Linked DNA regions of Methylorubrum populi. The protein of the gene in region 2 interacts with the protein of the main gene of each other region in a pairwise test. Links are inferred from orthologs where the notes say so. Each region holds a gene or a part of one and is shown on either strand. Other genes may lie near its edges. The genes, in order: sfsA and MPPM_RS15650.

Evidence for each region.
Region 1: the proteins of MPPM_RS15650 (region 2) and sfsA interact in binary tests that used the Escherichia coli proteins (3 or more experiments, as listed by UniProt). The link is inferred for Methylorubrum populi from one-to-one orthologs.

What each region holds. Positions count from the first base shown.
Region 1 is NZ_AP014809.1:516,497-522,797, forward strand. What follows is about bases 1,270-4,135. They hold sfsA (DNA/RNA nuclease SfsA), read left to right. Parts: upstream 1,270-2,262; coding sequence 2,263-3,009; downstream 3,010-4,135. Other genes in these bases: MPPM_RS28770 (Hint domain-containing protein), read left to right, coding at 1,270-1,358; MPPM_RS02335 (competence/damage-inducible protein A), read right to left, coding at 1,421-2,173; MPPM_RS02345 (FkbM family methyltransferase), read right to left, coding at 2,966-3,811; MPPM_RS02350 (alpha/beta fold hydrolase), read left to right, coding at 3,952-4,135. In the rest of the region: more of MPPM_RS28770, read left to right, coding at 1-1,269; more of MPPM_RS02350, read left to right, coding at 4,136-4,725; MPPM_RS02355 (hypothetical protein), read left to right, coding at 4,862-5,326; MPPM_RS02360 (hypothetical protein), read right to left, coding at 5,344-6,301. UniProt on the Escherichia coli protein: Binds to DNA non-specifically. Could be a regulatory factor involved in maltose metabolism.
Region 2 is NZ_AP014809.1:3,407,865-3,414,264, forward strand. Bases 1,585-4,549 are described here. They hold MPPM_RS15650 (glutamate-5-semialdehyde dehydrogenase), read left to right. Parts: upstream 1,585-2,400; coding sequence 2,401-3,699; downstream 3,700-4,549. Other genes in these bases: proB (glutamate 5-kinase), read left to right, coding at 1,585-2,261; MPPM_RS15655 (nicotinate-nucleotide adenylyltransferase), read left to right, coding at 3,755-4,315; rsfS (ribosome silencing factor), read left to right, coding at 4,388-4,549. In the rest of the region: MPPM_RS15635 (YdcF family protein), read left to right, coding at 1-446; MPPM_RS15640 (response regulator), read right to left, coding at 483-857; more of proB, read left to right, coding at 1,128-1,584; more of rsfS, read left to right, coding at 4,550-4,804; MPPM_RS15665 (DUF4166 domain-containing protein), read right to left, coding at 4,808-5,506; MPPM_RS15670 (GbsR/MarR family transcriptional regulator), read right to left, coding at 5,575-6,135; MPPM_RS15675 (aldose epimerase family protein), read right to left, coding at 6,188-6,400. UniProt on the Escherichia coli protein: Catalyzes the NADPH-dependent reduction of L-glutamate 5-phosphate into L-glutamate 5-semialdehyde and phosphate. The product spontaneously undergoes cyclization to form 1-pyrroline-5-carboxylate.

The DNA.
Region 1 (6,301 bases), 2.9 Mb from region 2 along the record:
TCGACGTCTTCGTCAAGAATCTCGACACCGGCGCGATCATCCGCGCCTCGGCCGCCGCCGACGGCACGCCGGCCAACGGCTTCAGCATTTCCTTCTCGCTGGCCGGGGACGGGCGCAGCATCGCCTTCCACAGCACCGCCACCAACCTCGTGGCCGGCGACACCAACGGTCGCTCCGACGTCTTCGTCAAGAACCTGACCACCGGCGCCGTCGCCAACGCCTCGACCGCCGCCGACGGCAGCCTGGGCAACGGCGACAGCTTCAGCGCAACGCAGTCGCGCGACGGCAATCTCGTCGCCTTCCTCAGCAGCGCCGACAACCTCGTGGCCGGCGACACCAACGGCCGCACCGACGTGTTCGTGAAGAACCTGACCACGGGCGCGGTCACCCGCGTCTCCACTGCCGCCGACGGCACCCAGGGCAATGCCGATGCCACCGGCATTCCGCGAATCTCCGCCGATGGGACGAAGGTCGCGTTCACCAGCCGGGCCACCAGCTTGGTCGCGGGCGACAGCAATCTCGCCACCGACACCTTCGTCAAGGATCTGACCACCGGCGCGCTCACCCGCGTCTCGACCGCCGCCGACGGCACGCAGGGCAACGGTCCCAGCAACGGCAGCACCCTCGCCCTCTCGGCCGACGGCAGCCGCGTCGCCTTCGACAGCCAGGCCAACAATCTCGTGCCCGGCGATACCAACAACACGACCGACGTGTTCGTGGCCGACGTGATCTGCTTTGCCACCGGTACCCGCATCCGCACCGCGCGCGGCGAGGTCGCCGTCGAGGAACTGGTGGTCGGCGACCGCGCGGTCACGCTGGGCGGGGCCTCGCGCCCGATCCGCTGGGTCGGCTCACGCACCCTCGACGGCCAGGGCCGTGCCCTGCCCCACAATCAGCAGCCGATCCGCATCCGCACCGGCGCGTTCGGCGACGGCCTTCCCGCGCGCGACCTCTACCTCTCCCCCGGCCACCCCGTGCTGGTCGGGGCCGAGGCCGACGGTTCCGGCGGACTCCTCGTGCCGGTGATGTGCCTCGTCAACGGCATCAGCGTCGCCCGGATACCGGTCGAGGCCGTCACCTACTGGCACGTCGAACTGGATGCCCACGACATCCTGTTCGCCGAGGGTTTAGGCGCCGAGAGCTACCTCGATCTCGGTTCACGGCCGTGGTTCGCCGGCTCCGATGAGCCCCTGCACGACCCTGACGGCATGTCGGCGGACTCCGCCGCCCGCTGTCGTCCGGTCTTAGTGGAGGGACCGGTGGTCGAGGCCGAGCGGCGCCGGCTCGATGCCGTGTTCTCGGCCGAGCTCGTGCAGTCCTGCGCCTGGACGGGAGCGTCCGCCTCTCCGACGATCTGACCGGCTCTGCCGGACGGGACGTCGTGGCGGCGCCCCAGCCGCCGACCCAGACGAACCCGCCGTCAGGTTCGCAGTCCGGACAGCAGGTCCTCCACCGCCGCCCGCGCCGCCGTCACCGCCTCCGCGTCGCGCCCGCGCACGACGATGCGGTTGCGGAATCCGTCCGGCGTCATCGACGGATAGGAGCCGATCGAGACGCTGCCGTGCGCGGCGGCGATCTCGCCGAGGCCGCCCGCAAAATTGCCCTCGGGGATCGCACCGGCCTCGATCGTCTCCGAGATCACCGGCGCGTTCGAGGTGAGGGTCGGGCGGATCTCGTCGAGCATCGCCCCCATGATCTGCGGCACGCCGGCCATGACGAAGACGTTGCCGATGCGAAAGCCCGGCGCCTTCGACACGGGATTGGCGATCAGGTCGGCCCCGTCCGGGATGCGGGCCATGCGCAGCCGCGCCGCGTTGAGGTCCTCCGGCCGGTGCCGCTCCAGCAGCATGGCGCGGGCGCGCGGATCGATGTCGATGCCGACGCCGAAGGCTTCCGCCACGCTGTCGGCGGTGATGTCGTCGTGGGTCGGGCCGATGCCGCCGGAGGTGAAGAGGTAGGTGTAGCGCGCCCGCAGCGCGTTCACCGCCGCGACGATCTCGGCCTTCACGTCCGGAACGATGCGCACCTCGCGCAGGTCCACGCCGATCTCGGTCAGCATGTCGGCGATGGTGCCGATGTTCTTGTCCTTGGTGCGGCCCGAGAGAATCTCGTCGCCGATGACGAGGACGGCGGCCGTGACATCGGAGCTCGGAGAGCTGGAACTCTGGGACATGGAGCCTCGGGGGCAGGGAAACGGGTGGAAGCTAGGGCGCGGATGCGCGAAAGCGAAAGCCCACCTCGTCACGCCCCGGCCCGCCCGCGATGCGCTTCCCCTCCCCCCTGATCGAAGGGCGCCTCGTGCGGCGCTACAAGCGCTTCCTCGCCGACGTGACGCTTTCCGACGGTACGATGGTGACGGCGCATTGCGCCAATCCGGGCGCGATGCTCGGCCTCAACGCGGAAGGGTTTCGCGTGCTGCTCTCGCCCTCGACCAACCCGGCGCGAAAGCTCGGGTTCTCCTTGGAGCTCGTGGAGGCGGATCTGCCCGGCGGACCGCAATGGGTCGGCATCAACACCGCGCGGCCCAACGCGCTGGTCGCGGAGGCGTTTCGCGAAGGACAACTCGCGCCGCTCGCGGGCTACGACACGCTCCGTCCGGAGGTCGCCTACGGCAAGGCGAGCCGCGTCGATTTCCTGGCGAGCGGCGGCGGCCTGCCGCCCTGCCATGTCGAGGTGAAGAACTGCCATCTGATGCGGCGTGCGGGGCTCGCGGAGTTCCCCGATTGCAAGGCCGCCCGCTCGGCCCGCCACATGGAGGAATTGGCCGGCGTCGTCGCCGCGGGCGGACGGGCGATGCTGATCGTGGTGATCCAGATGCGGGCCGAGGCCTTCGACGTCGCTCGCGACATCGACCCGGCCTTCGACCGCGCGCTTCGGGCGGCGCTGGCGGCGGGCGTCGAGGCCTACGCCTATGCCTGCGCGGTCGGTCCGGAGGGCGTCGTGATCGATGCCCCCGTGTCGATCCTCACGCCGGGCGCGCCGGCTCCGCCCGCTCGAACATCAGGTTGAGCCGGGTGCGGGCGATTTGTCGGTATCCGTATTTCTGGAGCAGGCTCGGCAGGTCGGTCTGCCACTGGTCGGCGCCGTTCTCGATAATGAGCAGCGAGGGCAGCAGGGAAGCCGGCGCATCGCGCAGGAACGGCTCCAAGATCAGATCCTCGGCGCCCTCGACATCGAGCTTGATCGCATCGATGCGCTCGATCCGCTCCGAGCGGCACAGATCCACCAGGGTCACCGCCGGCACGCGCACGGTCGCATTCTTGTGGGTGCCGACGATCTTCACGCTCGACTCGCCGCGGTTGCGCGGATCGATGAACAGCGTCAGCTCGCCCCCCTTGTCGGCGACCGCGCAGGCGATCGCCTTGACCGTCCCGAACGGGTTCTGGCCGATATTGAAGGTCAGCCGGTCGAATACGTCGGGCTGCGGCTCCACCGCGAGGATGCGGGCGCGCGGGCCCGTGAAGGCCGCCACGAACAGCGCGTAGGCCCCGATATTGGCGCCGATGTCGAGGAACACGGCGTCCTCGCTCAGACGCTGCCTCAGCAGGGCCCGCTCCTGCGGATCGAAGAACTGCGGGGTGAAGAGCACCTTCTTCTCGCAGTTGTTGTTGTAGGGGTGCAGCCGCATCCGCGCGCCGTAGCGCTCGACGTCGAGCGGGCGGCCGCGCAGCATGGAGATGGCGAGGCGGCGCAGGAACATCGCCATCCGGCGTGCCCGCCAGGATTGCTCGGGAAGCTTCTGGGTTCGCTCCGCGATCCGCGCGACGAGGCCGGTGGGGGCGTAGGTGCCGTAGGGCGAAGTGTCGGTCATCGTGCCGGGGTGATGCCAGCCCGTTGTGGCGGCGGCAAGTCGGGCGAAGGTGAGAAGCCCGGCGCCAAATTCCGACGGTTGTCGCGCGAAGCCTTCACCGGGGCTTTGACATCGGCGCCGCGGCACCCGAAGACACACCCATGCAGAGCTTCGATTCCGACGGCGTGCAGATCGCCTTTATCGACGTGCCGGCCAAGGAAGGGGCTCCGGGTGGTGGCGACCCGATCCTGTTGATCCACGGCTTCGCCTCGAATCACGCGGTGAATTGGGTCAATACGCTCTGGGTTCGGTATCTCACCGAGGCCGGATATCGCGTCATCGCCCTCGACAACCGCGGCCATGGGCAGAGCGAGAAGCTCTACGATCCCGCCGCCTACACCTCCGACCAGATGGCGGGCGATGCGGTGCGGCTCCTGCGCCACCTCGACATCCCGCGCGCGGACGTGATGGGCTACTCCATGGGCGCGCGCATCGCCGCGCACATGGCGCTCGATCATCCGGAGGAAGTCCGCTCGCTGCTGATCGGCGGTCTCGGCTTCAACCTCGTGGACGGGCGCGGCCTGCCTCAGGGCATCGCCGAGGCGCTGGAGGCGCCCGCCGGCGCGCCCGCGCCGAACCCGACGGCGGCGACCTTCCGCACCTTCGCCGAGCAGACCAAGAGCGACCTGCGCGCCCTCGCCGCCTGCATCCGCGCCTCGCGGCAGACGCTGTCGCGGGCCGAACTCTCGGCCATCGACACGCCCACGCTGATCTCGGTCGGCACGCTCGACACGGTGGCAGGGTCCGGACCGGAACTGGCGAAGCTGATGCCGAACGCGCGCGCCCTCGACCTGCCGAATCGCGACCACTCCACGGCGGTCGGCGACCGGCTGCACCGCCAGGGCGTGCTGGAGTTCCTCGCGCAGCGTCCCTAACCCCGCAGCGTCCCGAGCGCGCCTACCCGCATCGGCGCGGACGGGTCATCCTGGCCTATCAGTGGTAGATCGTTTGGCGGACTGCCGCCGGAACCCGATCCGCGCCAAAGCTCTGAGCGGGCTTCGGGAATCGGTCATGTTTGGTCGGACTTCGCAGATTGCGGGGAGCGGCGCCGTTCGCTCGCTCGTGGCGGACGCCTTCGCCACGGCGCTCATCCTTCTCGCGATCCTTCTGCTGGTATTCGGCGGTGCGGCTGCGGCACGGCCGAAGCTGACCTATGCCGGGGGGAAGGTCGTCGCCCTCAGCAATCTCTCCTCGGACGAAGGCTGCCTGCCGGCCAAGCTGACGGGCCGGATCGCGAAGCGGGAGTTCGGCCGCGACGGCCTCTATCTTCAATCCGTCGTCATCGAGGAGCCGTCCGGTCAGCGGAGCTTCATCAACGTCGAGGACGGCTATCGGACCCTCGACGCCGCCACCAACGGCGCGGTCAAGCAATCTCTCGAAACGATCCTGACCGTCGGCCGAAAGGTGTCGCTTCGCGTACTCGCCTGTGGCGCGGCGGCACGGACGCTGACCCTCGACGCGGTCCGGCCGCTCTGAACGAAGCGGCGAGACTCTTATACGCTCGCAGGCGCGAGCCACCCCGGCACCCATCGTGCCGGGCGCGGCGCCCGCGCGAGATCGGACCGTGCCTCCTCAACCGGCGCGGGCGCACCGCCGATCTCGGGACGGACCTGGTAGTCGAAGCGGGGCAGGATGCGGCCCTGCCCATCGAGCGCGAGGTGGACCTCGAACCAGAAGCCGAGATCGGGATCGGATCGCTGCTGCTCGTCACGCAGGGCACGCAGGAGCGGCTCGACCTGGGCGGCTTCCGGGACCGGTTGAGGCCCGGCGCGATAAACCTGTACCTCGCAGAGGGTCCCGACGAGTGCGGCCCTCAGGCGGGTCCGATCCCACGGAGTTCTGCCGGGAGGACGGTGGGCGGCCAGGGCGCGCCCGATCTCGATGAGGATCGGATGCGCGGCCCAGTTGGCCTCGCGCTCCTGCATCCAGTCCTCCATCCGTGCCGCGAACGCCGTCGAGTCGCACTCCTCGCTCGCCAATTCGTTCAGGCGTTCCGCCCCGATCCGGGCCGCGAGCCATTCCGCGAGCGCGTCACGGGCAGCTTCGTCCGCGACCGGCGTCAGTTCGCCTCCATCACCTTCGTCTTCCTCGTCCTCTTCGTCGTCATCGTCAGCCGCGAGGTCGCTCCAACCTGAATCCGAGAACGCGTTGCGGGCGAGCTTGGCCAGGAAGCCTTCGAGTGAGCCCGCGAGAATCGCGGCCTCGCCCTCGGAACCGAGACCGACGATGGGGCTCGCCGCCGTCGGAATGCCGTCGGAATGCCAGAAGCCGACGAGCGAACCGTCGGGCAGGTAGAGGAAGAGCGAGAATTTCCGGCGCAAGGCGCTGCCGTCGACGACCGGCGCCTCGTCACTCAGCGTTCCCTCAAGCCGGAAGCAGCCCAGGCTGCCCCAGGGGCGCCCCTCGAGCCAATCCGCGAAGTCGAGGAGGAGCGCGGGCGGCTCGTGCCCG
Region 2 (6,400 bases):
GCACGACCCGCGACGAGATCGTTCGTCTCAACCCGGCCCAGGAGCAGTGGATCACCTGCTGCGTCGATCTCGATTACCGGGCGCGCAACACCATCGGCAACGCCATCGAGACCCGGCGCTGGATGCGGCGCCACCGCTTCGAGACCGTCGCGGTCGTGACGTCGAGCTACCACATGCCTCGCACGCTCGTGGAGCTGCGGCACGCCCTTCGCGACGGCGAGACGCTGATTCCCTACCCGGTCGTCGCCGACGGCCTCGATGTCGGACGCTGGTGGGCGGACCCGGCGGTCACGCGCCTTCTCGGGGCCGAGTATCTCAAGTTCCTCGTCGCCTGGGCGCGCACCCAGGTGGAGTCGGATCCGGAGCAGTCGCGCTTCGCGGTGCTGATCAGCCGCCGTCCGCCGGTCAAGGTCGTTGCGGAGCGGCTCCTGCGCGAGATGCACTGATCGCGCGACCCGCCATCATCGCCTGACGCCGGCCGGTCAAGAACGAGTCAGAAGCGAGCGCATCGCCATTATCACCGCCTCGATGCCGACCGGCTTCTCGAGCCGTCGCACGCCCGCGTAACGAACGGGCAGTGCGGCCTCGTCGTATCCGGTCACGATCAGGACGGGCACAGCCTGCTCGATCAGCCGGTCGGCGACGGCATAGGCGTGCTCGCCCCTGAGATCGATGTTGAGGATCGCGCCGTCCACGACCGCCGCCGATTCCACGAGCTTCAAGGCGTCCCCGACCGTCGCGAAGGGGCCGAGGACATTCGCTCCGGCGCTGCGCGCGCCGCATCGAAGCTCGTCGGCCCAGAAGTAGTCGTCCTCGGCGATCAGGACGCTGCGACCGAGGAGGGCACGGTCGGACAACTTGGCACCCCAGGAGATCCGAGTCCGCCGCGAGGCGGCCCGTTCGTGCATGCGCACGATTTTTCGGGAACGCCAATCAAATGCGGGCGATAAGAGCGGAACCGCCGTTCATCGCGCTTGATCCAGTTGCGAGGCCGGCACGCGCAGATTGCATGCCTCGGAGGCGGGGCGGTGCCCCGCACGCGCCGAGGTGCTGGCCAAGGACGGACGGTTCATGCACAGGAGGCGGCTTCGTCTTCCTGTCCGCCGCGCTCCCGTCACGACTGTCGCATGACCCAGGTCCGTCCTCCCGCTCTCGAAGATTTCCGCCGCGTCGTCGTCAAGGTGGGCTCGGCCCTCCTCGTCGATCGTGCGCGCGGGCGCCTGCGCCACGCGTGGCTCGCCGCGCTCGCAGAGGACATCGCCGACCTGCACGGCCGCGGCGTCGATGTGGTGGTCGTCTCCTCCGGTGCCATCGCCCTCGGGCGCACGGTGCTGGGACTGCCTCCCGGCGCGTTGCGCCTCGAGGAGAGCCAAGCCTCGGCGGCCGTCGGACAGATCGCGCTGGCCCGGTACTGGACCGAGGCCCTCGGACATCACGACATCGTCGCAGGTCAGGTGCTGGTGACGCCGAAGGACACCGAGGAGCGCCGCCGCTACCTCAATGCCCGTGCCACCGTGCAGAAGCTGCTGGAGGTGCGCGCGGTGCCGGTCGTCAACGAGAACGACACGGTCGCCACCGCCGAGATCCGCTACGGCGACAACGACCGGCTGGCCGCGCGCGTCGCCACGATGATCGGCGCCGACGTCCTGGTGCTGTTCTCCGATATCGACGGCCTCTACACCGCCCCGCCCCATACCGATCCGCAGGCGCGCCACCTTCCGGTGGTGGAGCGGGTGACACCGGAGATCGAGGCGATGGCCGGCGGCCCCGCCTCGGAGCTGTCCCGCGGCGGCATGCGCACCAAGGTCGAGGCCGCCAAGATTGCCGCGAGCGGCGGCACCCACATGGTCATCGCCGATGGGCGCGGAAAGAACCCGCTGCGCGTTGTGCGCGAGGGCGGGCGCTGCACGTGGTTCCTGTCGGGCTCGACCCCGACCGCCGCGCGCAAGACCTGGATCGCCGGGTCGCTGGAAGCCTCCGGCACCCTCGTCGTCGATGCCGGCGCCGCCCGTGCGCTCCAAGGCGGGGCGAGCCTGCTGCCGGTGGGCGTGGTGGCCATCGAGGGCAGCTTCGCCAAGGGTGATACCGTGCTGATCCGCGGCCCCGAGGGACGCATCCTCGGCCGGGGCCTGGTCGCCTACGACAGTGCCGACGCCGCCGCGATCATCGGCCGCTCCAGCCGCGAGATCGCCGCCGCGTCGGTTCAGGCCGGACGCACGGAGATGATCCACCGCGACGATCTCGCGATGATCGGAACCTGAGGCGCCCCGTTCGGGTCAGACAAGTTAACATCGACGCTTGTTCAACCCCAGGGCGATGTGCAAAGGGGCGCTGGAGGGTGCATATGCACTCAAATGCTCAAACGCGCCGCTCGATCGGCGCCAGACGGGAAGCGGGAACGTGCCTGTCCTGAACCTCAAGTCCGATTTTGCGGACGCCGACGACCTCGAAACGCTGATGGCCGGGATCGGCCGGCGCGCGCGCGCCGCTGGCCGGGCGATGGCACTCGCGTCGGCGCAGACCAAGGATCTGGCGCTGCGCGCCATCGCCGAGCAGATCCGCGCCAGCGCCCCGGCGATCCTGCGCGAGAACGCGCGGGACGTTGCCGCGGCACAGGCCGCGGGCCAGACCAAGGCGATCATCGATCGGCTGACCCTGGACGAGGGCCGCGTCGCGGCCATCGCCGAGGCGGTGGAGAAGGTCGCCGGCCTGCCCGATCCGGTCGGACGCCAGCTCGCCGCCTTCGAGCGGCCGAACGGTCTGCTGATCGAGCGCATCTCGGTGCCGCTCGGCGTCGTCGGCGTCATCTTCGAGAGCCGCCCCAATGTGACGGCGGATGCCGGCGCGCTCTGCCTCAAGGCCGGCAATGCCGCGATCCTGCGCGCGGGCTCGGATTCGCACCGCACCGCCACCGCCATCGCCGCGGCGATGAGCGAGGGTCTCGCCCGCACCGGCCTGCCGGCGGACGCGATCCAGCTCGTGCCGACCCGCGACCGGGCGGCGGTCGGGCTGATGCTGACGGGCCTCGGCGGCTGCGTCGACGTCATCGTGCCCCGCGGCGGGCGCAGCCTCGTCGAGCGGGTCCAGGCCGAGGCCAAGGTGCCGGTCTTCGCCCATCTCGACGGCATCTGCCATGTCTACGTGGCCGAGGGCGCCGATCTCGGCATGGCCCGCACGGTGCTCCTCAACAGCAAGATGCGCCGGACCGGCATCTGCGGCGCCGCCGAGACGCTGCTGGTCGATGCGGCGGTGGCCAAAACCCACCTCAAGCCGCTGGTCGAGGCGCTGCTCGAATCCGGCTGCGCCGTGCGCGGCGACGCGGAGACGCAAGGGGTCGATCCGCGGGTGACGCCCGCCGACGAAGCGGATTGGCGCACCGAGTATCTCGACGCGATCATCTCGGCGAAGGTGGTCGACGGGCTCGACGCGGCCATCGCCCATATCGAGGCCAACGGCTCGCACCACACCGACGCGATCATCACCGACGACGCCGAGGCGGCCGCCCGCTTCCTCAACGAGGTCGATTCGGCAATCGTGACCCATAACGCCTCGACGCAGTTCGCCGACGGCGGCGAGTTCGGCTTCGGCGCCGAGATCGGCATCGCCACCGGCCGGATGCATGCCCGCGGTCCGGTCGGCGTCGAGCAGCTCACCACCTTCAAGTACCGGGTCCACGGCAGCGGCCAGACCCGGCCCTGACGCGCTAACGGCGGCTCCTCTGCGCGCACTCGGACTCCCGCCGGCCGCACCCGGCCTGCGGATCGGCCTCTACGGCGGTTCGTTCAACCCGGCGCATGCGGGTCACCTGCATGTCAGCCGCACCGCCCTGCGGCGGCTGCGGCTCGACCGGGTCTGGTGGCTCGTCACGCCCGGCAACCCGCTGAAGGACCGTGGCCTGCTCGCGCCGCTGGAGGAGCGGGTGGCGCAGGCGCGGGCGCTCGCTGCCGACCCGCGCATCGCCGTCACCGGCTTCGAGGCGGAAATCGGCAGCCGCTACACCGTCGAGACCCTGCGCTGGCTCGTCCGCCGCCGGCCGACCCTGCGCTTCGTGTGGATCATGGGGGCAGATTCCCTCGGCTCGCTTCATCGCTGGCGCCGCTTCGAGGAGATCCTGACGCTGATGCCGGTCGCGGTGATCGACCGGCCCGGTCACACCCTGGCGGCACCGGCGGCACGGGCGGCGCAGGCCTTCGCTTCGGCGCGGATTCCGGAGACCGAGGCGGTGACGCTCGCGGCCCGGCGCCCGCCGGCTTGGTCCTTCCTGCACGGTCCGCGCTCGGAACTGTCCTCGACGGCGTTGCGGACGGGTGCCTAGGGCGTTCGGCCCGCTTGAAAAGCGGGACGAAAGCCGCCAATTTCAGGCGGTGGCGGCGTCGCCACAAACCGATTGCCGGGAACCGAGACCCTGTCCGCACACCTTCAGCCGGGAGCCGCCGGCTCCGACACCGAGACCGCCTCCTCCGACGCCCTGAAGGCCCTGGCCCTCGGATGCCTCGACGAGATGAAGGCCGAGGAAACCGTCGAGATCGACCTCGCGGGCAAGACGTCGCTCGCCGACACGATGATCATCGCATCCGGCCGCTCTCAGCGCCATGTCGGCTCGATCGCCGACAAGATCATTCAGGAGATGAAGGCGAAGGGATTCGGCAATGCCCGAGTCGAGGGTATGCCGGCCTGCGACTGGGTGCTGATCGATGCGGGCGACATCCTCGTCCACATCTTCCGACCCGAGGTGCGCGGCTTCTACAATCTCGAGAAGATCTGGGGCGTCGACCGTCCGACCGGCGCCCGCCTCGTTGTCTGAGCCTCACGGGGCCGGGACGTCGCTGATCTCGTCGCACGCTTCGACCTGATCAGTGAACTCCGCCTCTTGGCGCAGCAGACGACCGAGCCAAGCGTGGCGGATTTCCAGCACGAAGCGGAAACTGCGGGTGCCGGTCGCGCAGTGGCTGACGGTCAGGATCCCCGGCGTGAGCCAGCGCGGCAGCATCAGTCGGAAGCCCGGCAGGTCGATGAAGTAGCGCTCACTGCGGAAGACGAGCGCCCGATCCTCCACCAGAACCCGCAGGCTCATCCCGAGCCCGGCGCCGACCCGCTCCTCGAGGCCGGTCGGGCCCCGGAAACGCTTGGCCGAGTGGATCGCCTGGGGAAAGCCGGCGCTGCGGGCGTAGAGCCGCGTCCAGATCTGTCCGCTGCCGCCGCGGTCCTGGGTGACGGCGACCACGCTCGGAACATTGGCGATGCGAGCGGTGGGCAGCGGCGCACCAACGAGGCGCAGGCCCTGTGCCAGCAGCCAGCCGAGCACGGTGAGATGCGTCTCGACGACTCGGCCGGCATAGACCGCACTCTCGCCCGCGCCGAGCCGCTTGGTGAAGCGACGGCGCACCGCCGGCGGCAGCCGCGCCCAATCCGCCTCCGGGACGAGGGCGCGAAAGCGCAGGTCGAACAGTTCGGCCGGGCGGACCGGAGCTTGGGCCGGGGCAGCCCGTTCCGCGGCATTGCGCATGGAGAAGCCTCCTCAAACATCCTCCCATGCCATTCGTCCGGGCGGCGATTCCGCCGGGGCGTGGCAGGTCAGGTCTCGGACTTCACGGGCAGGTAGCGGACGATCCGGCCACCGAGTCGGATCAGCTTGGCCAGGGTGTTGTGAGGCACGTTCAGCATCTGCGCGTACCAGCCGTCGAGCGTCTGGGTGAAGTCGAGCATCGCCTTGAGGCGCCGCGACGCCACGGCCCCGACCCGTGGGTCCCCCTCGGCTTCGGCCACGCATTCGCGCAGCGCCTTGAGGGCAGGGTCGATCTCCCGCTCCTTGCGGCCGGCGGCGATGCGGGTGACCATCTCCCACAGGTCGGTCTCGGCGACGAAGAAGTCGCGCCGCTCGCCCATCACCGGCACCCGCCGGATCAGGTTCCAGGCCGCGAGCTCCTTCAGCGAGTTCGACACGTTGGAGCGGGCAATGCCGAGGGTGCCGGCGATGTCCTCCGCCGCGAGCGGCTTGTCGGAGAGGTAGAGCAGGGCGTGGATCTGCGCGACGGAGCGGTTCACGCCCCACTGTCCGCCGAGATCGCCCCAGTGCAGAATGAAGCGCTCCACTGCCGGGGCGAGCTTTTGCGACTGGTCTGAAATTTCTGTCATGACAGAAATTTCAGACGAAACGAGATGAAAGTCAAGCGGCCGTGCCCGCGCCTCAGATCACCGAGAAGCGGAAGGTGGTGCTCGACGTGAACGTCTCCTCCGGCCGCAGGACGGTGCTTGGAAAGTTCGGGTGGTTCGGTGCGTCGGGGAAGCCTTGCGTCTCGAAGCAGACACCATCCCCGGAACGGTAGGTGTGCCCCGAGGGACCGACGAGCGAGCCGTCGAGATTGTTGCCGCTGTAGAGCTGCAGGGCCGGCTGGGTCGT